DNA from 2 places in the Bacillus sp. FJAT-45066 genome. Region 1 is predicted to be linked to the other one. Evidence: a T-box and tRNA genes for the amino acid it is inferred to sense, from the RefSeq annotation. Region 1 holds a T-box; the other holds one or more tRNA genes.

Evidence for each region. A T-box is a leader RNA that pairs with one kind of tRNA and senses whether it is charged. The one in region 1 lies ahead of pheS (phenylalanine--tRNA ligase subunit alpha), so its partner is inferred to be a tRNA-Phe.
Region 2: it has a tRNA-Phe gene. The T-box ahead of pheS (phenylalanine--tRNA ligase subunit alpha) is inferred to sense a tRNA for this amino acid. The anticodon was not compared.

Annotation. Positions count from the first base shown of each region.
Region 1 covers NZ_NISQ01000001.1:212,920-225,091, reverse strand. The annotation lists gene pheT (phenylalanine--tRNA ligase subunit beta) at 1-2,385, opposite strand, end outside; gene pheS (phenylalanine--tRNA ligase subunit alpha) at 2,401-3,435, opposite strand; T-box leader at 3,766-4,011, opposite strand; gene CDZ92_RS01100 (hypothetical protein) at 4,484-4,681, shown strand; gene CDZ92_RS01095 (TrmH family RNA methyltransferase) at 4,714-5,472, opposite strand; gene sspI (small acid-soluble spore protein SspI) at 5,624-5,830, shown strand; gene CDZ92_RS01085 (M42 family metallopeptidase) at 5,932-7,017, opposite strand; gene dut (dUTP diphosphatase) at 7,083-7,526, opposite strand; gene CDZ92_RS01075 (sigma-w pathway protein ysdB) at 7,621-8,010, shown strand; gene CDZ92_RS01070 (hypothetical protein) at 8,147-8,743, opposite strand; gene CDZ92_RS01065 (TVP38/TMEM64 family protein) at 8,827-9,414, opposite strand; gene CDZ92_RS01060 (DUF1294 domain-containing protein) at 9,483-9,752, opposite strand; gene rplT (50S ribosomal protein L20) at 10,262-10,621, opposite strand; gene rpmI (50S ribosomal protein L35) at 10,664-10,864, opposite strand; gene infC (translation initiation factor IF-3) at 10,884-11,402, opposite strand; ribosomal protein L20 leader region at 11,490-11,619, opposite strand; gene thrS (threonine--tRNA ligase) at 12,026-12,172, opposite strand, start outside.
Region 2 covers NZ_NISQ01000001.1:2,361,699-2,373,870, forward strand. The annotation lists gene CDZ92_RS11970 (carbohydrate ABC transporter permease) at 1-29, opposite strand, end outside; gene trmL (tRNA (uridine(34)/cytosine(34)/5-carboxymethylaminomethyluridine(34)-2'-O)-methyltransferase TrmL) at 528-1,019, opposite strand; gene CDZ92_RS11980 (amidase domain-containing protein) at 1,098-1,982, opposite strand; gene queG (tRNA epoxyqueuosine(34) reductase QueG) at 2,104-3,243, opposite strand; gene CDZ92_RS11990 (B3/B4 domain-containing protein) at 3,359-4,024, shown strand; tRNA gene CDZ92_RS11995 (tRNA-Gly) at 4,157-4,230, opposite strand; tRNA gene CDZ92_RS12000 (tRNA-Leu) at 4,307-4,388, opposite strand; tRNA gene CDZ92_RS12005 (tRNA-Leu) at 4,460-4,548, opposite strand; tRNA gene CDZ92_RS12010 (tRNA-Cys) at 4,573-4,646, opposite strand; tRNA gene CDZ92_RS12015 (tRNA-Gly) at 4,659-4,733, opposite strand; tRNA gene CDZ92_RS12020 (tRNA-Gln) at 4,737-4,811, opposite strand; tRNA gene CDZ92_RS12025 (tRNA-His) at 4,867-4,942, opposite strand; tRNA gene CDZ92_RS12030 (tRNA-Trp) at 4,958-5,031, opposite strand; tRNA gene CDZ92_RS12035 (tRNA-Tyr) at 5,067-5,150, opposite strand; tRNA gene CDZ92_RS12040 (tRNA-Thr) at 5,158-5,233, opposite strand; tRNA gene CDZ92_RS12045 (tRNA-Phe) at 5,253-5,328, opposite strand; tRNA gene CDZ92_RS12050 (tRNA-Asp) at 5,476-5,551, opposite strand; tRNA gene CDZ92_RS12055 (tRNA-Met) at 5,553-5,629, opposite strand; tRNA gene CDZ92_RS12060 (tRNA-Val) at 5,701-5,776, opposite strand; tRNA gene CDZ92_RS12065 (tRNA-Glu) at 5,812-5,886, opposite strand; tRNA gene CDZ92_RS12070 (tRNA-Ser) at 5,903-5,994, opposite strand; tRNA gene CDZ92_RS12075 (tRNA-Asn) at 5,999-6,073, opposite strand; rRNA gene rrf (5S ribosomal RNA) at 6,088-6,204, opposite strand; rRNA gene CDZ92_RS12085 (23S ribosomal RNA) at 6,336-9,285, opposite strand; rRNA gene CDZ92_RS12090 (16S ribosomal RNA) at 9,575-11,175, opposite strand; gene CDZ92_RS12095 (nucleotidyltransferase-like protein) at 11,504-12,172, opposite strand, start outside.

The DNA of each region.
Region 1 (12,172 bases):
TTCTAAAGCGACTAACACTTTATTGTGTACTTTTGTCACTTCTTCATCTGTTAGTGTGTGCTCTGGGTGGTAGTAACGTAAAGAGAACGCTACGGACTTCATGTTAGCATCAATTTTATCGCCTTCATATAAATCGAATACTTTTACATCTTTTAATAGCTTACCACCATTTTCTACGATAACTTTTTGTAACTCACCAGCTGGTGTACTTCTTTCCACAACTAAAGCGATATCGCGTGAAATCGATGGGAATCGTGGAATTGCACCATACTTAATTTCTTCTACGTTTTCAGAAAGTACAGTGCTTAATGCAATCTCAAACACATACGTTTCTGGTAAGTCTAACTCATTTTGTGTTTCTGGGTGAAGTTGACCTACAAATCCGATTGTCTCCCCGTTTAAGAATACTTCTGCTGTACGGCCTGGATGTAAACCGTCTTTTACTCCACGACGATATTCTACTGAAGTTGCTAAACCAAGTGTTTCGAACATGCCATCTAAAATACCTTTTGCAACGTAGAAATCTACTGCTTTCTTCTCACCTTGCCATTGATGCATATGCCACAGTCCTGTTAATACACCTGCTAATCTTTCTTTTTCTTCTGGTAAGTCGTTTCCTTCTTTTCCAACGAAAACAGAACTTATTTCATAAATAGAATTTGTATGGATTTGGCGAGCGATGTTATGTTGAACAACTTCTAGTAAGTGTGGCAATAAGCTTAAACGTAGCGTGCTTCTTTCTTCACTCATTGGCATTGCTAGACGAATTGCATTTCCATCTTCAAGTGCGAATTGTTTTGCGCGTGTATCACTTGTTAAAGAATACGTGATTGTTTGCAGCAATCCAGCACCTTCTAGTAGGTTACGAACTTTACGTCGTTTTGCTTGATAAACTGTTAATGCTCCAGGAGTAGATGCGCTAACTGGTAAAGTCGTCGGGATGTTGTCATAGCCGAATAAACGTGCAACTTCCTCTACTAAATCTTCTTCAATTGTAATATCTCCACGGCGTGTAGGTACCGTTACATTGAACGTACCATTATCTTCTACCACGTCGAATTGTAATTTTGTAAAGATTGTTTTCGCTTCTTCAGCAGAAATAGAAGTTCCTAACACTGCATTAATTTTTTCAATTGTCGTTGTTACAACTGCAGGTTCCATCTTCATTTCATTGAATTCAACAGATCCTCCTACAACTTCGCCACCTGCATGCTGAACCATTAATGCAGCAGCACGTTCTGCAGCATCGTGTGTACGTTTTGGATCAATTCCTTTTTCAAAACGAGCACTTGCCTCACTTCGTAATCCGTGGTCTTTTGAAGCTTTACGTACTGTTTTTCCGTTAAAGTATGCGGACTCAATTAGTACTGTAGTTGTGTCTGCACCAACTTCAGAATTTGCTCCACCCATAACTCCAGCAAGAGCAATTGGCTCGGTACCATTTGTAATAACTAAATGGTCATCTGTTAACGTTCTTTCTGCATCATCAAGTGTAATGATTTTTTCGCCAGCTTTTGCACGACGTACTAATACTTCTTTACTGCCTAAACGGTCGTAGTCAAATGCATGTAACGGTTGACCGTATTCTAGTAAAATGTAGTTTGTAATATCTACTACGTTATTATGAGGGCGAATGCCAGCTGCCATTAAGCGTCCTTGTAACCATAGTGGTGATGGACCAATTTTTACGTTTTTTACAATCTTCGCCACATAAAGAGGGTTATCTTCTATCGCCTCTACTTGAACAGATATATAATCGGAAGCTTTTTCAGCCGTTTCTTGGAAGTTAGCTGCTGGCCATTTTACTTCTTTGCCTAAAATAGCTGCCACTTCATAAGCTACACCTAACATGCTTAAGCAGTCCGAACGGTTTGGCGTTAAGCCTAGTTCTAGAACTTTGTCTTCTCGTTGTAAGTATTCTAATGCGTCTTGCCCAACTTCTACATCGCCTGAAAATACAAAGATTCCTTCTGAGTATTCTTTAGCAACTAGTTTTGACTCAATACCTAACTCTTGTAAAGAACAAATCATTCCGTGAGACGCTTCACCACGTAGTTTTGCTTTCTTAATTTTGAAGTTACCAGGTAAAACCGCACCAACTTTTGCAACAGCAACTTTTTGACCTTTACCGACATTAGGTGCACCACAAATGATTTGAACTGGCTCTTCATCCCCAACGTCTACTAAACATTTGCTAAGCTTATCTGCATCAGGATGTTGTTCTCTCTCTAAAACGTGTCCAATGACAACACCAGTAATTCCTTCGTTTAGAGTGGCTACGCCTTCTACTTCTATCCCACTACGTGTAATTTTTTCTGCAAGATCTTCTGCACTAATTCCATCTATGTCTACATACTCTTTTAACCAATTATAAGAAACTAACATGTTTGACCCTCCCTTTTAAACTCGGTTGAACTGCTGAATGAACCGTTGGTCGTTTGTATAGAAATGACGAATATCATCTACACCGTACTTTAACATCGTAATACGTTCTGGTCCCATACCAAATGCGAATCCTTGGTATACTTTTGGATCATATCCAGCCATGCGTAATACGTTCGGATGAACCATTCCAGCACCTAAGATTTCGATCCAACCTGTACTCTTACATACGTTACAGCCTTTGCCTCCACACTTCATACATGAAACATCTACCTCAACTGATGGCTCTGTGAATGGGAAAAAGCTTGGGCGTAAACGGATTTCGCGATCGTCTCCGAACATTTTTCTAGCAAATACTTGTAGTGTGCCTTTTAAGTCACTCATTGTTATGTTTTTATCGATAACAAGTCCTTCGATTTGCGTAAATTGATGAGAGTGTGTTGCATCATCATCGTCACGGCGATACACTTTACCGGGACAAATAATTTTGATTGGTCCTTTTTCTACATTCTTTTCCATTGTACGAACTTGAACTGGTGATGTTTGCGTACGTAATAGCGTATTTTCTGTAATGTAGAAAGTATCTTGCATATCACGAGCTGGGTGATCTTGCGGTAAGTTTAGCGCTTCAAAGTTATAGTAGTCTGTTTCTACTTCAGGCCCTTGCTCGATTGTGTAGCCCATTCCTAAGAAAAGATCTTCTATTTCCTCGACCACTTTTGTTAAAGGGTGACGGTTTCCTGTACGAACTGGTCTACCAGGCAATGTTACGTCGATTGTTTCAGAAGCTAACTTTTGTGCTACTGCTTCTTTTTCTAGTAGAGTTACTTTTTCTTCTAGTTTGGATGCGATAGCTTCGCGTACTTCATTTGCTAGTGCCCCCATTTTTGGACGCTCTTCCGCTGATAATTGACCCATTCCACGTAAGATTTCTGTGATTGGTCCTTTTTTTCCTAAGTAAGCGACACGAACATCATTTAGTTCTTTTAAGCTTTGTGCTTCGCTAACTTGTTGTAGTGCTTGTTGTTGTAATTCTTTTAAACGTTGTTCCACTGTTGTTTCCTCCTTTTTCAGGCTCTTGTGTTAAAAGTTTTTTAAAATAAATTTAGGAATAATACTCTGTCCGTTCCTTTCCGCTGCAGGCACTTCCTTTCCGCGGGGAGCGACGTGAGCCTCCTCGGCGTCCCGCCTGTGGGGTCTCACGCTTCACTCTTCTTCCCGCAGGAGTGAAGTGCCTTCCGCTTCAATCCACTCACGGTTTTAAAAGCGTAAAATACGACAATCTTTGAGTAAACACCCTAATAAAAACAACAACTTTTACATAAGCAGCCTTTTCTTATGTATAAGGTGGCTTTTTAGGCAAATAAAAAAACTCCTCCCTATGTAAGGGACGAGTTGTATCGCGTTACCACCCTAATTAACTAAACAAATGGTTAATAGACATGTCTAGTTCACTTCATTCCAAATAACGGTTTTTTAACCGGAACACTTTTACAGCTCATGGCTGGTCCAAGCGTCAACTCGAGAGGTGAAATTTCACTAATTGCCACTATAAAAATGCTTTCAGTCTCAGGCATCTTCTCCCTACATAGCGCATGAAAAGCTACTTGTCTCTTTCATCGTTTTTATAAAAATTATTATGTTGTTATTTACCTTTTCTTATTATATGGAAATATAGATGCTTTTGCAACTAACGAAAATATATTAGTTTTTGATAAGGCTTTGTTAAAGAACGCTGTTGATTTCCGTGCAAGGCTTCGCTTTCCGCGGGCGTGTCTCCCGTGGAGTCTCAGCCTTGCACGGAAATCAACAGGAATATTGTTAAATAACAACACTAAGCTTAACATAGCTTTTAAAAAACAAGTACTATAATAGCATTGAGGTATTGGGGGTAAGTTTTAATCTTTATGTTATAGTGATAATTGAATCAATTTCATAATTACGGTTCGTTTAATGAAAAACGAATATTTTAGTGATATACAATATAATATGTTCGTTTATGAGGGTGTAAAAACACAGAATACGATGCTATTATTCGTTTTTCGTTTAGTAGTCATACACTATGAAACGGACTCAATTAATTAGTTTTAAAGGAGGATTTATGAGGAAAACATTTTATATTGTATTAATGATATTAATTGTTGTTAATACAATCAGATACTCTTATTACTTAATACAAGGTGATATCTCTCCATTTTTTCTTTTCATGTTTGTGATTAACCTTATTGGCCTTTCTCTTGGGGTTGTGTATTTTCGTAATGAAAAAAGAGCTAAAGATAATCAAACAAAAAAACTGTAAGAGAGTATCGTTACTCTCTTACAGTTTTTTCTTTAGCCTCTTAAATAGTACATTAATATTCCCGCTGCAATGCCAACGTTTAGGGATTCACTTTTTCCGTAAATTGGAATATACAAGTTTTGATTTGTTTTGTCTAACAGGTCTTTTGCCATTCCTTTTCCTTCATTACCAACGATTAAAGCAAATGACTTTGGAGGATTGATTTGTGTATAGCTTACTCCATTTTCTAAAGCTGTCCCAAATATGGGGATTTGTTGCGTATTACATTTTTCCATCCATTCGTTTAGTGAGCCTTGCACGATCGGTAAATGAAACATCGCTCCTTGTGTTGAACGAATAACCTTTCCATTATATATATCTGCACACCCGTCTCCTAATACGATTAAATCTATTCCGACCGCTTCAGCTGTTCGAATCATCGTACCGACGTTCCCAGGGTCCTGAACATGATCAAGCATAAGTATTTTACTATTAGTAGACACTGATACCTCCAGCGCGTCTTTCATTCGACATATAGCAATAACTCCTTGTGGTGTTTGCGTTTCACTAATCGCTTTTAACACATCATTGGGAACACTGTACAAATTCACGTAGTCCGTTTTCCAACTGGACGGCAAAGTTTCCTTATCACTAATAATAATGTCTTCTACTAGGTTATCTATTTTTAAGGCTTCCTCTACTAAATGAAATCCTTCTATTAGAAATGTGTTACTAGCTTCTCTTTCTTTTTTCTTATGTAGCTTCTTCCACTGCTTTACCTTTGGATTTTTTACAGATTCAATTATTTTCAAAAGTGATAACTCCTTTGGTTCTTTTATATTCGTATTATACTCAATGTGAGATGAGGATGAAAGTGTGACGTGAAAAGTTAAATTTGCACATAAATATTCCATTTTAGGAAAAGATACTTTTGTAAACTATTTTTCTCTCGAGGTGAAAAAAATGAATTTGAATTTACGTCACGCTATTCGTCAAAATGTAGAAGGCAACAACCAGGAGGAATTACAAGCAACGATCGTGGATGCGATTCAAAATGGTGAAGAAAAAATGCTTCCCGGTCTTGGGGTATTGTTTGAAGTAATTTGGCAAAACTCTTCTGAGCAAGATAAGCAAGAGATGTTAGGTACTTTAGAAAGCGGATTAAAATAAGTGATTTGGAGCTGGTTTCATGCCAGCTCTTTTTTTATTATAGTTTAATTTATCTTCAGCTATAAACAAAAGCCCTACAAACATAGGGCTTTAAGTCATTATTATTCAAATGTAATAGTTTTAACTGTTTCTGTATCTAAACGTTTAATTACTTCTGCAATTAATTTTACTGCATTTTCGTAGTCGTCACGGTGTAACATCGCTGCATGTGAGTGAATGTAGCGAGTTGCGATTGTGATAGACAGTGCTGGTACACCTTGAGCTGTTAAGTGAATAGCCCCAGAGTCCGTTCCACCACCAGCTACAGAATCAAACTGATATGGAATTTCCATTTCATCTGCTACACCTGTAACAAAGTCGCGTAATCCTTTATGAGAAATCATAGAAGCGTCATAAAGAATAATTTGAGGACCTTTACCCATTTTGCTTAACGCTTCTTTTTCCGTTATGCCTGGTGTATCACCAGCAATACCAACATCAACGCCGAAACCGATATCAGGTTGAATCACGTTAGCAGAAGTTTTCGCTCCACGTAGGCCAACTTCTTCTTGAACTGTACCTACTCCGTACACTACGTTCGGATGGTCAGCATCTTTTAAATGCTTTAATACGTCAATAGCAATTGCACAACCAATGCGGTTATCCCATGCTTTTGCAAGTAGCATTTTTTCGTTGTTCATTACAGTAAATTCGAAGTAAGGAACGATTTGGTCACCAGGAGTTACGCCCCACTCCGCTGCTTCTTCACGACTAGATGCCCCGATATCAATAAACATATCTTTAATATCAACTGGCTTTTTGCGAGCTTCAGGAGGTAAGATGTGAGGTGGTTTTGAGCCAATTACACCTGTTACATCACCTTTACGCGTTACAATCGTAACACGTTGAGCTAGCATTACTTGTGACCACCAGCCACCTACTGTTTGGAAGCGAATGAATCCACGGTCATCAATGTTTGTTACCATGAATCCTACTTCGTCTAAGTGACCTGCCACCATAATTTTCGGACCGTCTGCTTTACCGATTTTTTTGGCAATTAAGCTTCCTAATCCGTCTGTGGTTACTTCATCGGCATATGCTTCTATGTATCGTTTCATTACATCACGAGGTTCTTTCTCGTTTCCAGGGATGCCTTTCGCATCCGTTAAGTCTTTTAGCATTGTTAATGTTTCATCTAACTTTGCCATCTATTTCGCCCCCCTAAATTATGTATCAATGCCTATTATACAGAAAAATCTTACATATGTAAAAACTATTCCTTATTAATACCAGACGAGCCGAATCCTCCTACTCCTCTACTGGTATCCGTAACTTCTTCTACTTGAACAATATTTACTTTGGTAACTGGTGCCATAACCATTTGCGCGACCCTCATATTCTTCTCTACAAGGAAATCTTTTTTCCCATGGTTTATTAAGATAACTTTCACTTCTCCTCGGTAACCTTCATCTATTGTACCTGGGCTATTTAAAACGGTAACGGAATGTTTTAAAGCAAGGCCGCTTCTAGGTCTGACTTGGGCTTCTGTACCCTTTGGCAATTCTAGGACGAGACCAGTACGAATTAAAGCCGCTTCACCCGATTTTATTACTTTTTCTTCCACAGAAAACAAATCTAAGCCAGCATCGCCAACATTTGCCCGAAAAGGTAATTGTGCATCAGTATGTACTCGTTTTACTTTTAATTCATAATCCAATATTTTTTCCTCCAATTTCTAAAAAAATGAAACCTTTCATACTCTCATACGTATATAATGTTACTATTACTTTGATTTTAAGGAGAGAACACTTATGTTGTTTGTTATCCTCATTCGTTTACTTGTAATTGCCCTTATTGTTTTTCTTATCTATTTTACCATTAAATATATACTGAATCCTAAGCGAAAGCTTGAACTTGCTCACGAAAAGAAAAATTTCTTCATGCTAGATGCAAAGGAAAACGTAAGGAAAAATTTCATATTAACTTATAAAGGCGTCATGTTTGAAGGTGAAAAATATTTAGGGACGACTGATCAATCTTTTGAAGTTGTATCTATTTTTATATTCCCTAAAAGCAATGCCAAGTTACAAGGCCTTCAAAAGCACGACTTCCAATATATCGAAAAAGAAGTACGACGCACTTATCCTAACGCAATTATAGATTGGAAGAGTCCAATAAAAGAATTTCTGAAAAATAATTAGATAGAAGATATAAAAGAATGTATAAACAATACATAAACCCGCGGAAAGCGAGTACCTCGTGCTATCATCAACGGTTAGTACTCTCTTTTATTATAAAAAACCGCAAGTGCCATTTTTACAGGCTACTTGCGGTTCTTTATTTTACTTCGAATTGAATAATCGTTTTAATATTGTATGTTTTATTTCCACCATCTTCGGAAATGTAAAAATCCGCTACACCTTCCACCGTATACTTCCCTTTAGGAAAGGTTTCTCCAGCTAAAAACTCCTTCATAAAAGCAACAAATTCTTTGTCATCTTGATCGCTGTATCCGCCTGTTTTTTCATACTTTTCACGAAGTGGTAAGTCTTTTTCTAGTGTTGTTTGTAATAATGGCTGGTCCATAGCATAGTCAATATTTATTCCTCGAGTCTCTTCTTTAATGTTAAAAAAGAACGGGGATGCCGCATGAAAAATATCAATCGTATGCTTTTCTCCCTTATATGTAAGCTCGGCTATCATCATTACTTCGTCGTTCACATCATATACTTCTTTTTCAGAAGCCAAATATAAATGAAAATCATCTACAGTCTCAGATGAGACAATACTCAAATTATTATAACTTGGTTGATTCGTGTTCACATTAGGTTGTACTTGATCTTTTAATGTTAAATCATAAAAAATATAGATAGAGATACCTGCAATTATAGGAAAAACAATTAAAAGCATGATAAGCGGAAGTTTAGCTTTCATAAAATAATCACCCCTATGTATTAAGACGCTTTATGTTAGAAAATGTTACAAAGTGCCTAGCCGAAGACTAGACACTTTAACAATTACCCTTTTTTCATCACTTTTTCTTTTCTGAAAAATGTATCCCATTTAATAATGACATATTTTTGTCTAGCTAAAAGGGACACAGCTAGTAATACAACTAATAGAACAATAACGGAAACTAGAGATAATTCCGTGATTACCTGACCAAAAACAGTATAAATGATAGCAATGGGGATGTTTGATAAAAATGAAGCCTTTATATAGTCGCGGAAGTTTTTAGTAGTTTCTATTAAACATAATGATAATAAATGAAAATGGATAAATGGTATTAGTCGTAATACAGTTACTTGACCGACAGAAATTTTCGCTCTGTTCCCAAACCACTTTTCCTTCATTTTTAATATTTTTGCAAACACTCTTGGCATTTGATTATATAAAATATAAAATAATAGACTAGATAACGTTAATCCAACGATAGAGTAAATACTCCCTACTAAGCCTCCGAAAAGGGCTCCACCTGCAATACAAATAATGACAACAGGTATGAATAAAATTTGCCTGACGATGTGGAAAAGTATAAATGCGATAGATGCTAGTAACCAATGTGTTTCTATCATCATGTATAGTACGGTTAATCGCTCATCCATTGACGCCTCACCCCACGATCTTCACAAAAGTAGAAGCATAAATTAAGCTTATTCGAGCTTGTTTATGCTTATGTTAATCCGATTAAAAAATAGATAATTAATGCTATTTGCACAATGGTTAGCAGTGGTAAGCCGTAACGAAAGGATATGTGCTTTGTTTTATGACGGAACATACGCATAGCGATCCATCCACCTAAAGCTCCACCAAGTAACGATACCGTCCAAAGATGAAACTCTGGAATGCGCCATTGTTGTTTTTTTGCTCTTTCTTTATCCGTTTTCATTAAGAGAAATGATAAAAGGTTAATAAACATATATATGAGAAAAAACTCTTTCATGTTACCTCCGCTAGTGAACAGTATTAACATTTTTTTTGGTTTGTTATACGTATTAGTTTTTCTATACTAACTGTTGATGTTCGCTGCAGGTGTTCGCTTTCCGCGGGTTTGTCTAGTTATAGCGGCTAGCTCCTCGAGACATAAGCCATGGACATCTCGAGGGCAAAAAGCGCCCTCAAGCTGCCCCTGTCTTATGCTTTTCGGAGCTGAACGAGCCGCTTTCACTTTTCTTGGCACTCGGGAGCCTCCTCGGCGCAAGCGCCTGTGGGGTCTCCCTTGTCGATACATCGCACGAAGGAAATGCGTATGCATTTTCGAGGAGTCTCACACCTGCAGCGAACATCAACTTCATTTCTTTGAATAAACTATAATACTTTCATTAATATAAAGAGCCTTCGAAAATGTTCATTTAACTCTTCATAAAAAGTTTCTGTATCATTAATTATATAACAAAAGGGACTAAAGTTAATTAGTCCCTTTTATAAGTATAGAGAAAGCTCTATGCTTTATTATTTGTTTAAGCTGTTTTTTGCAGCAGTTGCTAATTCAGCAAATGCTTTTTCGTCGCTAACTGCTAATTCAGCTAACATTTTACGGTTAACTTCGATACCAGCTACTTTTAATCCGTGCATTAAACGGCTGTAAGAAAGACCATTTATACGAGCTGCTGCGTTAATACGAGCAATCCAAAGCTTACGGAAGTCGCGTTTCTTTTGACGACGATCACGATAAGCATAGTTGAATGATTTCATTACTGCTTGATTTGCTACTTTATATAAAGTATGTTTAGAACCGAAATAACCTTTAGCTAATTTTATAACTTTTTTACGACGTCTGCGTGATACTGTACCGCCTTTAACTCTTGGCATTTTGTTTCCCTCCTAATAATCTATCTAAAACGATTACCGATATTATTTGATGTTGTCTAACATGTGACGGATACGCTTGAAGTCACCTTTGCTTACTACAGCAGCTTTACGTAATTTACGTTTTTGCTTTTGAGATTTGTTTCCGAATAAGTGACTTGTGTAAGCATGAGCACGCTTCAGTTTACCAGATCCAGTCTTTTTGAATCTTTTTGCTGAACCGCGATGAGTTTTCATTTTAGGCATTGGTGTTCCTCCTCATTCATTACTTTTCGTTTTTGGGTGCTAACATTAAGAACATACTACGGCCATCCATTTTAGGTGCCGATTCAATTGTTGATACTTCCGCACAAGCTGCGGAGAAACGATCAAGAACACGTTGACCAATTTCTTTATGTGTAATTGCACGACCTTTAAAGCGAATCGATGCTTTTACTTTGTCTCCTTTTTCAAGGAACTTAATCGCATTTCGAAGCTTCGTGTTAAAGTCATGCTCATCAATAGTTGGACTTAAACGAACTTCTTTTACGCTAATAACTTTTTGGTTTTTACGGGCTTCTTTATCCTTCTTCTGTTGCTCGAAACGGAACTTTCCGTAGTCCATAATTCGGCATACAGGAGGTTTTGCAGTAGGCGCAACCATTACTAAGTCAAGATTTGCTTTTGCAGCAATCTCCAGTGCTTCTGTTTTCGTTTTGATTCCAAGTTGATCTCCATTTTGACCAATCAGACGAACTTCACGGGCACGAATCCCATCATTAACCATCATATCTTTGCTAATAATTAGCCACCTCCAAGGTTTTATCCAAATACTCATCATGAACAATACTGCATCCTGATGAAAAGCAAAAGTTTTACTTGCTTTGTTTTTACATATAAAAAAGTGTGGGTGCACTAAACACCCACACTTTACGTTTACAAGTAATAAAAAGCTTGTCGTAAAACCTGCCAACTGCGTTATGCGTCAATCAGGTGAGAAGCGGGTGCTTCTTCTTGTTCATAAAAAGTATTATTTACCTTAGAAATATATCATTAACAACTAGGTGTTGTCAAGGAATCGAAATTTAAAACAAACAACGATTTAAATTCTATCAGATGAAATTGTATTATGCAATACTTTTTTTCATACTTTTCAATTTGTCGATTTAAAGATAACTACAAATACAACGCCTGTCCGTTCCTTTCCGCTGCAGGCACTCGCTTTCCGCGGGGAGCGACGTGAGCCTCCTCGGCGTTCCGCCTGTGGGGTCTCACGCTTCGATCTTCTTCCCGCAGGAGTCGAGTGCCTTCCGCTTCAATCCACTCTTTGTTTTAAAGAAAGGTGGGGAAAAACCTTTGCGAAAAGAGCCACTGTTCTTTAGTTATTAGCTTTTTCTAAATGCTAAAAGCTAACCACTAACATCTAACTTACTTTTTTGCTTCCTTAACTATTGCATCTACAAATGCGTCTAGGGAGATTGTTTCGGATTTTTGTTCTCCGTATTTTCGGACGTTTACTGCTCGGTCTGTGATTTCGTTGTCTCCTAAGACTAGCATGTAAGGGATTTTTTGCAT
Region 2 (12,172 bases), 2.1 Mb from region 1:
GTTTTATTTAGTTTTGGACTAGGATCCATCTTTTGTTCACCGCCTATTATGTAACCGCTTTCTTTCATTATAAAAAGAATGTTTAATAGATGGGGTGATTTTATTGATATAAAAGGGGGAATATTTTGATAATTTTGTTTAATAGAAGAAATTCAAAATACTTTGTAGAGTTTTTGATCCACTTTTTACTCTTTTTGCTACACCTATCCTAACTTATGATACACATGAACAGATCTATTAAAATTTAAGCACTATGTAATTTCTGGATGTCATAATTTCTTCACACATTCCATTCACATTATTTAAACGTTAGGATATAATATAGATAGTCTGTAAACATGTACATTAGTCTGAAGGAGGATTTACATATGGGAATTGGTGGATTCTTAATTCTAGGTGTTTGTTTAACTTTCTTAACAGCTATCTTCACTGCTGGATATAACGGACAACCTGGTACAAACAAAAAATAATAATATTAATAAATAAAGGGCTGTGATGAAAACCATCACAGCCCTTTATTTATACTCTTATTCTTCTGGAAACTCTAAAGAAAGGTTTGGATAATCTTGTTGGCGAAGCGCTTCATAAACTAATATTGCTGCAGTATTAGACAAGTTTAACGATCTTACGTTAGTAGTCATCGGCAAACGCAAGCAATTATCTAGATTATTTTGAATTAAGTCTTTTGGAAGCCCTGTTGTTTCTCTTCCGAAAACAAAGAAGTAATCTTTTTCTAAATTACTATAGTCAAAAGAAGTATGTGGCTTCATGCCAAACTTTGTAATAAAGAAGAATTCTGCCTCTTTATTTTTCTCAAATAACTCATCTAATGAGTCATAGTATACAACGTTTACAAATTCCCAATAGTCTAATCCTGCTCTTCGTAACATTTTATCATCAGTTGAGAATCCTAAAGGTCTAATTAGGTGTAACGTTGTATTAGTAGCTGCACAAGTACGTGCAATATTCCCTGTATTTGCTGGTATCTCTGGTTGATATAAAACTACATGTATTCCCATAATAGTCACCTCATCTGTTACTACAATTATTCACTATACAACAATACATCTATTCATTAGGATAAGCAATATTATTTTTTAACCGATGATGTGAAAGAATTTATATTTAATGTTAGGTGTATACGCTGTTGAGTCTTCGTAAGCCCAATACCTCATTCTACTGTTGGATGTGTGTGCATTCACTAGTGGCATGCCATCTTGGTCTTTAGCTACTACAAATGTATTATGATCGAACCTTCCATCACCTTGAAAATCATAGCAAATAACATCTCCGGGCATAAGTTCCCGTGCTGAACCTACTTCCTTTGACCTTAATCCTTGTTTTGCTTTCGGTAAATACCACCTTAATGCATGGGCAACGGACCAGGAGAAACTCCAATTTTGACTCCGCATCCACCAACCACTATTTCGGTTTGGATATCCAACCATTATTGCACCACCTGCATTTAAACATTGCGAAACATAATTAGTACAATCTACTTCAAACTTCTTAAATTGCGGGTTATAACTGTTCCACCATCTCTCCGCATATTTAACTGCCTCTAAGCGGTTATATTTAAATCTAATATCTCTTTCTAAAGGCTCTTCTTCCATTGATGGTAAAAGCTCAATATCATTTCCTTTTCCTTCATCTGATAGTAATATATCTCGATACAATTCCCCTTCAATAATTTCTGCTTTTCTGTGTACTACTTCTTCCTCTAAATAAAGCTTGTTCTTATGATTGATTAAATAAGTAATGTACAGTTCATAGTTTGCAACATGTTTTCCTTCTTCATTTTCAATGGAAGCTATTCGTCCCTTCGCTTTACACTTAACAATTTCAGCCCCTCTAGCCTCATGCATAGCCTTTTTAGCGATAATCGTATCTTCTACCATAATATAGCGTCCAGTTCTATTACTTTTGTATACATAGTTCTCTAATAAACCTTCTATATGATTTCTTAATAGCTCTTTGTACATGAACTTCCCCTCCCAACATACTTCTATTCTTAAATGTATGAAGGAAACATGTATTACATGTGAAACGTATGAGTTTGATGTAAAGAAAAAAGAGATGTTAAATACATCTCTTTGACTTAGTTCATTGCTTATTTTTAATGATAGAAATACCGTTTGTAATTTCTTCTAAGACTTTCTCTTCTTTTTCCACTAGTAATGCTTTTTGAAGATTTTCTATTTCTTCAAAACCACCTATTTTTGCTATTGCCCAAGCAGAGGTTCCACGGATTACTGGCCTAGTATCTTTGAATAGTAGCTCATATAAAATAGGTAAGGCTGATTCATCTTTAAAATGCGCAAGTGCTATAATGGCATTTCGTTGTATTGGTTTTTTTCCTCGCCAAGAACCGGATACATGTCCAAAATTATCTTTAAACTCTCGATTTGAAATAGTTAACAACGGTTTTAACTTTGGTTTTGCTAGCTCTGGATCTGGTTCCATTTCTACATGAAGGTGGAAGTCTTTTCCTTTATTTTCAGGACAAACAGTCTGACAAGTGTCACAACCATAGAGTCTATTACCTAACTTTTTACGATATTGCTCAGGAAGAAATCCTTTTGTTTGTGTTAGGAAGGCAATGCACTTATTCGAATCCAATTGTCCACCTTGAACAAGTGCATCAGTAGGACATGCTTCCACACATTTATTACACTCTCCACAATTGTCTTCTATTGGCTTATCCGCTTCAAAAGGTATATTTGTAATAATTTCTCCTAAGTAAACGTAAGAACCAAATTCAGGCGTAATAATCGAACAGTTTTTGGCACTCCATCCTATACCCGCACGCTCAGCAACAGCTCGATCGGATAGTTCTCCAGTATCAACCATAGATTTTAACATTACTTGAGGAACTTTTTCCTTTAAAAAAGATTCTAACTTTTCCATACGATCACGTAATATGTGATGATAATCTTTGCCCCACGATGCTCTACAAAAAATGCCTCTAGGATCCTCTTTTGTACTTCGAGGTGCGTTCTTCATTTTAGAAGGATAAGCTAATGCAATGGCAATGATAGATTTTGCACCTGGAAGTAAAATGTCTGGATTTGATCTTTTCTCTATATCTTCTTCTTCAAAGCCTGATTGAAACTTATTTTCTTGCTGAATTTTTAATCGTTCTTTTAGTTCACTAAATGGCGATGCACTAGCAAACCCAATTTTATCAATTCCAATTTCTTTACTATATTTTACAATCTCGTCTTTTAATATAGAAATATTCATAACCTACACCTCCTTATTTTTAATGTAGTGAAAACTTATGATAAACTTTAAGTGGAGTTAATTTCTTCATTACAATTCGTTTATTGAAACAATTAATTTGAAAGGATGTTTCCATTTGCAATTCAACATAAATTCATCTATAAAAAATATTTTACCTGATTTTAAGATTGGTATCATACATTATGAAGATATCACAATTTCTGATTCTCCCCAAATGCTCAAAGGTAGGATAAGGTTATTTCAGGAATCTTGTCACTTAGACTTGCTTGAGCAAGAAGTTACCTCTATTTCTGGTGTTCAAGAATGGAGAAAGCTTTTCAAACAATTAGGTAAAGACCCGAACCGTTATCGTCCTTCCGTAGAAGCATTATATAGAAGATTGAAAAAGGCGCAATTCTTACCTTCTATAAATTCTTCTGTAGACCTAAATAACTTTTTCTCCCTTAAATATGAAATTCCATTTGGTATTTATGATTTAAATAAAATCATAGGAAATGTTGAATTTAGTATTGGAACCGGAAATGAAACTTACGAGGGGTTGAATGGGAACATAGTTAATCTACAAAACTTAATACATAGCGTTGATCAGGTTGGCCCTTTTGGTAGTCCTTTTATTGATAGTAAAAGAACACCTGTAACTTCTGAAACAAGACAAGCTATTCATGTTATATACTTAAAACCTTCTATGAATACTTCTGAAGCCAGAAACATGCTTAATAGCATTGCTAGTATGTTTCAACAAGTTCATGGTGGTACATATGAAGTTAGTATTATTTCATAATCTGTGAAGGAATTACTTCCTTCTCCTTTTTATTTATCTCTGATCATACTAGTTCTTCAAAGTATTCTTTTACATATGGAAAAACGCAATACTTCGTTTATAAAAACGAAACACTGCGTTGGTTAATATGTATGGAGCGGGTGATGGGAATCGAACCCACGACATCAGCTTGGAAGGCTGAGGTTTTACCATTAAACTACACCCGCATATTTTGTCGAAATTTGTCGACTATTTGACAAAAATATATAACAGGTTTTAGACCTGTTACAATGTTGTTCATGATACCGATGGTCGGGGTCGAACCGACACTCCAGAAGGAACGCGATTTTGAGTCGCGCGCGTCTGCCAATTCCGCCACACCGGCTTGACAGTATCTTATAGTTAAGTAATAAGTTTGTTTTTTAGGATGCTTATTTTCGCTTAGCGAAAAAAGCTTGGTGCCGAGGACCGGAATCGAACCGGTACGGTAGTCACCTACCGCAGGATTTTAAGTCCTGTGCGTCTGCCAGTTCCGCCACCCCGGCAAGGGTTAAGTGTTGGCAATATAGTGGAGGCGGCAACCGGATTCGAACCGGTGGTAAAGGTTTTGCAGACCTCTGCCTTACCACTTGGCTATGCCGCCTAATAAAATAAATGGAGCGGAAGACGGGATTCGAACCCGCGACCCCCACCTTGGCAAGGTGGTGTTCTACCACTGAACTACTTCCGCAAATGGCTGGGCTAGCTGGATTCGAACCAACGCATGTCGCAGTCAAAGTGCGATGCCTTACCGCTTGGCTATAGCCCAATGAAGTATTTCATATATATCTATCTATCTTTATTAGGTTGTTTTATAAATTTTATGGGGCGAATGATGGGAATCGAACCCACGAATGCCTGAACCACAATCAGGTGCGTTAACCACTTCGCCACACCCGCCATATTAAAATTTATTGGCAGGGGCAGTAGGAATCGAACCCACACCGGAGGTTTTGGAGACCTCTGTTCTACCGTTAAACTATGCCCCTATGATTAAAAATGTTACTGTTTTTATAAAAATAAGTGGTGGAGGGGGGCAGATTCGAACTGCCGAACCCAAAGGAGCGGATTTACAGTCCGCCGCGTTTAGCCACTTCGCTACCCCTCCGACTTAATGGTGCCGGCGATAGGAGTCGAACCCACGACCTACTGATTACAAGTCAGTTGCTCTACCAACTGAGCTACACCGGCATTATTATATTAAAATAAGTGGTGGCTCGGGACGGAATCGAACCGCCGACACATGGATTTTCAGTCCATTGCTCTACCAACTGAGCTACCGAGCCTTATTCGGTTTGCGATAAGCTTCTAATTTCTTCGTCAACTTCACTCACTCACATCCTAACGTATGTATAATACGCTCCGATGTTCGTTTGTTTGTTTCTCGAACTCCTTGCTTCTCTTAACCCTCAAATACAACAAGTAGTTTAAAATGGCGGTCCCGACCGGGATCGAACCGGCGATCTCCTGCGTGACAGGCAGGCATGTTAACCGCTACACCACGGGACCTTGGTTGCGGGGGCAGGATTTGAACCTACGACCTTCGGGTTATGAGCCCGACGAGCTACCAGACTGCTCCACCCCGCGATAATATTATAGGTAGTTAATTTCACTAGCGTGAGTAAAGGAAGATTATTTTCACTAGCGTGAAAAAATCTTGGTGGAGGATGACGGGATCGAACCGCCGACCCCCTGCTTGTAAGGCAGGTGCTCTCCCAGCTGAGCTAATCCTCCATATAAAGGCTAGTTCTTTACATTGAAAAAAAGTTTGGTGACCCGTACGGGATTCGAACCCGTGTTACCGCCGTGAAAGGGCGGTGTCTTAACCGCTTGACCAACGGGCCGTTATATTAGATAGAATGGCGGAGAGCAAGGGATTTGAACCCTTGAGACGGCGTTGACCGTCTACACGATTTCCAATCGTGCTCCTTCGGCCACTCGGACAGCTCTCCATAATGGCTCCACCAGTAGGATTCGAACCTACGACCCTTCGGTTAACAGCCGAATGCTCTACCGCTGAGCTATGGTGGAATAAAGGATATATAGCCTGGCAACGTCCTACTCTCGCAGGGGGACAGCCCCCAACTACCATCGGCGCTGAAGAGCTTAACTTCCGTGTTCGGTATGGGAACGGGTGTGGCCTCTTCGCCATCATTACCAGACATTTTTCAAAGACAAATATTATTATAATATATCTTTGAAGAAAATCAAGTGTTTTTTCACACTTTTTTTATATTCCTTCAAAACTAGATAACATATTTTCATATCAAGAAAGTGATTGTATCGTTCTAATTTGGTTAAGTCCTCGATCTATTAGTATTCGTCAGCTACACGTGTCGCCACGCTTCCACCTCGAACCTATCTACCTGATCATCTTTCAGGGATCTTACTAGCTTGCGCTAAAGGAAATCTCATCTTGAGGGGGGCTTCATGCTTAGATGCTTTCAGCACTTATCCCGTCCGCACGTAGCTACCCAGCTATGCCTTTGGCAAGACAACTGGTACACCAGCGGTGCGTCCATCCCGGTCCTCTCGTACTAAGGACAGCTCCTCTCAAATTTCCTGCGCCCACGACGGATAGGGACCGAACTGTCTCACGACGTTCTGAACCCAGCTCGCGTACCGCTTTAATGGGCGAACAGCCCAACCCTTGGGACCGACTACAGCCCCAGGATGCGATGAGCCGACATCGAGGTGCCAAACCTCCCCGTCGATGTGGACTCTTGGGGGAGATAAGCCTGTTATCCCCGGGGTAGCTTTTATCCGTTGAGCGATGGCCCTTCCATGCGGAACCACCGGATCACTAAGCCCGACTTTCGTCCCTGCTCGACTTGTAGGTCTCGCAGTCAAGCTCCCTTGTGCCTTTACACTCTACGAATGATTTCCAACCATTCTGAGGGAACCTTTGGGCGCCTCCGTTACTCTTTAGGAGGCGACCGCCCCAGTCAAACTGCCCACCTGACACTGTCTCCCACCCCGATTAGGGGTGCGGGTTAGAATTTCAATACAGCCAGGGTAGTATCCCACCGACGCCTCCACCGAAGCTAGCGCTCCGGCTTCTCAGGCTCCTACCTATCCTGTACAAGCTGTACCAAAATTCAATATCAGGCTACAGTAAAGCTCCACGGGGTCTTTCCGTCCTGTCGCGGGTAACCTGCATCTTCACAGGTACTATAATTTCACCGAGTCTCTGGTTGAGACAGTGCCCAGATCGTTACGCCTTTCGTGCGGGTCGGAACTTACCCGACAAGGAATTTCGCTACCTTAGGACCGTTATAGTTACGGCCGCCGTTTACTGGGGCTTCGGTTCAAAGCTTCGCTTGCGCTAACCTCTCCCCTTAACCTTCCAGCACCGGGCAGGCGTCAGCCCCTATACTTCGCCTTGCGGCTTCGCAGAGACCTGTGTTTTTGCTAAACAGTCGCCTGGGCCTATTCACTGCGGCTCTCTCGGGCTTTAACACCCTAACAGAGCACCCCTTCTCCCGAAGTTACGGGGTCATTTTGCCGAGTTCCTTAACCAGAGTTCTCTCGCTCACCTTAGGATTCTCTCCTCGCCTACCTGTGTCGGTTTGCGGTACAGGCACCATTCTCCTCGCTAGAGGCTTTTCTTGGCAGTGTGAAATCAGGAACTTCGGTACTAAATTTCCCTCGCCATCACAGCTCAGCCTTTATGAGAAGCGGATTTGCCTACTTCTCAGCCTTACTGCTTGGACGCGCATATCCAACAGCGCGCTTACCCTATCCTCCTGCGTCCCCCCATTGCTCAAACGGAGTGAAGGTGGTACAGGAATATCAACCTGTTATCCATCGCCTACGCCTTTCGGCCTCGGCTTAGGTCCTGACTAACCCTGAGCGGACGAGCCTTCCTCAGGAAACCTTAGGCATTCGGTGGATGGGATTCTCACCCATCTTTCGCTACTCATACCGGCATTCTCACTTCTAAGCGCTCCACCAGTCCTTACGGTCTAGCTTCAACGCCCTTAGAACGCTCTCCTACCACTGTTCGTAAGAACAGTCCGCAGCTTCGGTGATACGTTTAGCCCCGGTACATTTTCGGCGCAGAGTCACTCGACCAGTGAGCTATTACGCACTCTTTAAATGGTGGCTGCTTCTAAGCCAACATCCTGGTTGTCTAAGCAACTCCACATCCTTTTCCACTTAACGTATACTTTGGGACCTTAGCTGGCGGTCTGGGCTGTTTCCCTCTTGACTACGGATCTTATCACTCGCAGTCTGACTCCCATGGATAAGTCTTTGGCATTCGGAGTTTGACTGAATTCGGTAACCCGATGAGGGCCCCTAGTCCAATCAGTGCTCTACCTCCAAGACTCTAACACATGAGGCTAGCCCTAAAGCTATTTCGGAGAGAACCAGCTATCTCCAGGTTCGATTGGCATTTCACCCCTACCCACACCTCATCCCCGCACTTTTCAACGTGCGTGGGTTCGGGCCTCCATTCAGTGTTACCTGAACTTCACCCTGGACATGGGTAGATCACCTGGTTTCGGGTCTACGACCACGTACTCATTCGCCCTATTCAGACTCGCTTTCGCTACGGCTCCGTCTCATCGACTTAACCTTGCACGGGATCGTAACTCGCCGGTTCATTCTACAAAAGGCACGCTATCACCCGGGTTTTTTCCGAAGAAAAAACATAGGGCTCTAACTACTTGTAGGCACACGGTTTCAGGATCTTTTCACTCCCCTTCCGGGGTGCTTTTCACCTTTCCCTCACGGTACTGGTTCACTATCGGTCACTAGGGAGTATTTAGCCTTGGGAGATGGTCCTCCCTGCTTCCGACGGGATTTCTCGTGTCCCGCCGTACTCAGGATCCACTCAGGAGGGAACGAAGTTTCAACTACAGGGCTTTTACCTTCTACGGCTGACCTTTCCAGGTCGCTTCATTTACCCCGTTCCTTTGTAACTCCATGTTGAGTGTCCTACAACCCCAAGAGGCAAGCCTCTTGGTTTGGGCTAATTCCGTTTCGCTCGCCGCTACTCAGGAAATCGCGTTTGCTTTCTCTTCCTCCGGGTACTTAGATGTTTCAGTTCCCCGGGTCTGCCTTCATTACCCTATGTATTCAGGTAAAGATACTACTCCATTACGAGTAGTGGGTTTCCCCATTCGGAAATCTCTGGATCAAAGCTCACTTACAGCTCCCCAAAGCATATCGGTGTTAGTCCCGTCCTTCATCGGCTCCTAGTGCCAAGGCATCCACCGTGCGCCCTTAATAACTTAACCTCGATATCGCGAATAGATATCTAATAAAGAAAATTCACTAAGATGAACGATACTTTTGATGTATCTTGACATTACTTATGTTATCTAGTTTTCAAAGAACATTTTTCGATAGCTTTTAAGCTTCGCATCTCTTCGTCAGCTCCTTCGTTCACATCCTCATTTACCCTTAAGTAAACTCCGGTGCTCACTCAGTCGCTTCCTCGACCTGCTCGCTTCAAACCTATCTCAAAGTTTGAAAGAGGAATGCTCTCTCAAAACTAAACAAAACAACAAGCGTATTATTCCTTAGAAAGGAGGTGATCCAGCCGCACCTTCCGATACGGCTACCTTGTTACGACTTCACCCCAATCATCTGTCCCACCTTAGGCGGCTGGCTCCTAGGCACAACTTAACTTCCTATCATAATTATAAGAGGCTAAGTTGTGCCCAGGTTACCCCACCGACTTCGGGTGTTACAAACTCTCGTGGTGTGACGGGCGGTGTGTACAAGGCCCGGGAACGTATTCACCGCGGCATGCTGATCCGCGATTACTAGCGATTCCAGCTTCATGTAGGCGAGTTGCAGCCTACAATCCGAACTGAGAACGGTTTTATGGGATTGGCTCGACCTCGCGGTTTTGCTGCCCTTTGTACCGTCCATTGTAGCACGTGTGTAGCCCAGGTCATAAGGGGCATGATGATTTGACGTCATCCCCACCTTCCTCCGGTTTGTCACCGGCAGTCATCTTAGAGTGCCCAACTTAATGCTGGCAACTAAGATCAAGGGTTGCGCTCGTTGCGGGACTTAACCCAACATCTCACGACACGAGCTGACGACAACCATGCACCACCTGTCACTTTTGTCCCCCGAAGGGGAACGCCCTATCTCTAGGGAAGGCAAAAGGATGTCAAGACCTGGTAAGGTTCTTCGCGTTGCTTCGAATTAAACCACATGCTCCACCGCTTGTGCGGGCCCCCGTCAATTCCTTTGAGTTTCAGTCTTGCGACCGTACTCCCCAGGCGGAGTGCTTAATGCGTTAGCTGCAGCACTAAGGGGCGGAAACCCCCTAACACTTAGCACTCATCGTTTACGGCGTGGACTACCAGGGTATCTAATCCTGTTTGCTCCCCACGCTTTCGCGCCTCAGCGTCAGTTACAGACCAGAAAGTCGCCTTCGCCACTGGTGTTCCTCCACATCTCTACGCATTTCACCGCTACACGTGGAATTCCACTTTCCTCTTCTGCACTCAAGTTTCCCAGTTTCCAATGACCCTCCACGGTTGAGCCGTGGGCTTTCACATCAGACTTAAGAAACCGCCTGCGCGCGCTTTACGCCCAATAATTCCGGACAACGCTTGCCACCTACGTATTACCGCGGCTGCTGGCACGTAGTTAGCCGTGGCTTTCTGGTTAGGTACCGTCAAGGTACCGGCAGTTACTCCGGTACTTGTTCTTCCCTAACAACAGAGCTTTACGACCCGAAGGCCTTCATCGCTCACGCGGCGTTGCTCCATCAGACTTTCGTCCATTGTGGAAGATTCCCTACTGCTGCCTCCCGTAGGAGTCTGGGCCGTGTCTCAGTCCCAGTGTGGCCGATCACCCTCTCAGGTCGGCTACGCATCGTTGCCTTGGTGAGCCGTTACCTCACCAACTAGCTAATGCGCCGCGGGCCCATCTGTAAGTGATAGCCGAAACCATCTTTCAATAAAGAACCAGGAGGTTCTTTATATTATCCGGTATTAGCTCCGGTTTCCCGAAGTTATCCCAGTCTTACAGGCAGGTTGCCCACGTGTTACTCACCCGTCCGCCGCTAATCTGACAAAAGCAAGCTTTTATCAGATTCGCTCGACTTGCATGTATTAGGCACGCCGCCAGCGTTCGTCCTGAGCCAGGATCAAACTCTCCGAAGAGTGTTTGAGCTTATGCTCATTTTGTTGCTGACTAATGTCAAATTAATTGTTTATTGTTAATCTTAAAGATTAACTTACACGCTGTTGTTTTGTTTAGTTTTCAAAGAACATTTTTTAACTAATCGCTCAGAAGCGACTTTATTAATATAACACACTGATCATTTTTCGTCAACATGTTTTTTTCTTTCTATTCACTTTCGATAACTCGTATCTCAGCGACGTTTATTAATATATCATGGACAAAAAAAAGAGTCAATAACTTTTCTGAAATAATTTTTAAAGTTTTTTTATGGATAGAGTTTGATTAATCTCTATCCATATAAAACTTCTATATCACTGTATATCTTCTATGATATACTCCTGTACCTTTTGTTTCTATTTTTGCAACTTGAATCATCTTTTTCTCTACTAGGTACTCAAGCATCACACTCAAATCCACTGAGTATTTGGATAGCTCTGGATGGTGAATCATATCATTATAAGACCATACGTCAGTTTTTGTTTTCAAAATCTCTATCATATGTTGTGCGCCTATTTGTGTTCTTGTATGGATTAAGAATTCACTCGCTAAAAATAATAACTCTATTCGTTTGTCTATTGATTCATTACCTTCTATTAATTCTTGATATAACTTATAAATTTGCGGCTCAATTTGTTTGACTTGATTCCATACTGTTAGTTCAGGGTGGAAGCCATGTTCAATAACAGAAAGTCTAGCTAAATGATGCAAAGAATGAACAATGTGATTGTAAGCATCTAGTGAATGCTTTGAATCAAAGAAGTCTTTACCTTCTAAGTATCTTCTAATTAGTTTAGCAAACTCTAAACCAATCTTCATTTTTCTTTCTTCAATTGGAAACTCATCTAATCTTTCTCTAAGGTTATAAATAAATTCATTACGATCAAACAACACTTTACCATTTGTTAACCAATCAATTATTCTACGATTCGTACCTAGCATGACCCATTCGTTTAGCTTTGATTCTTCTACTATGAA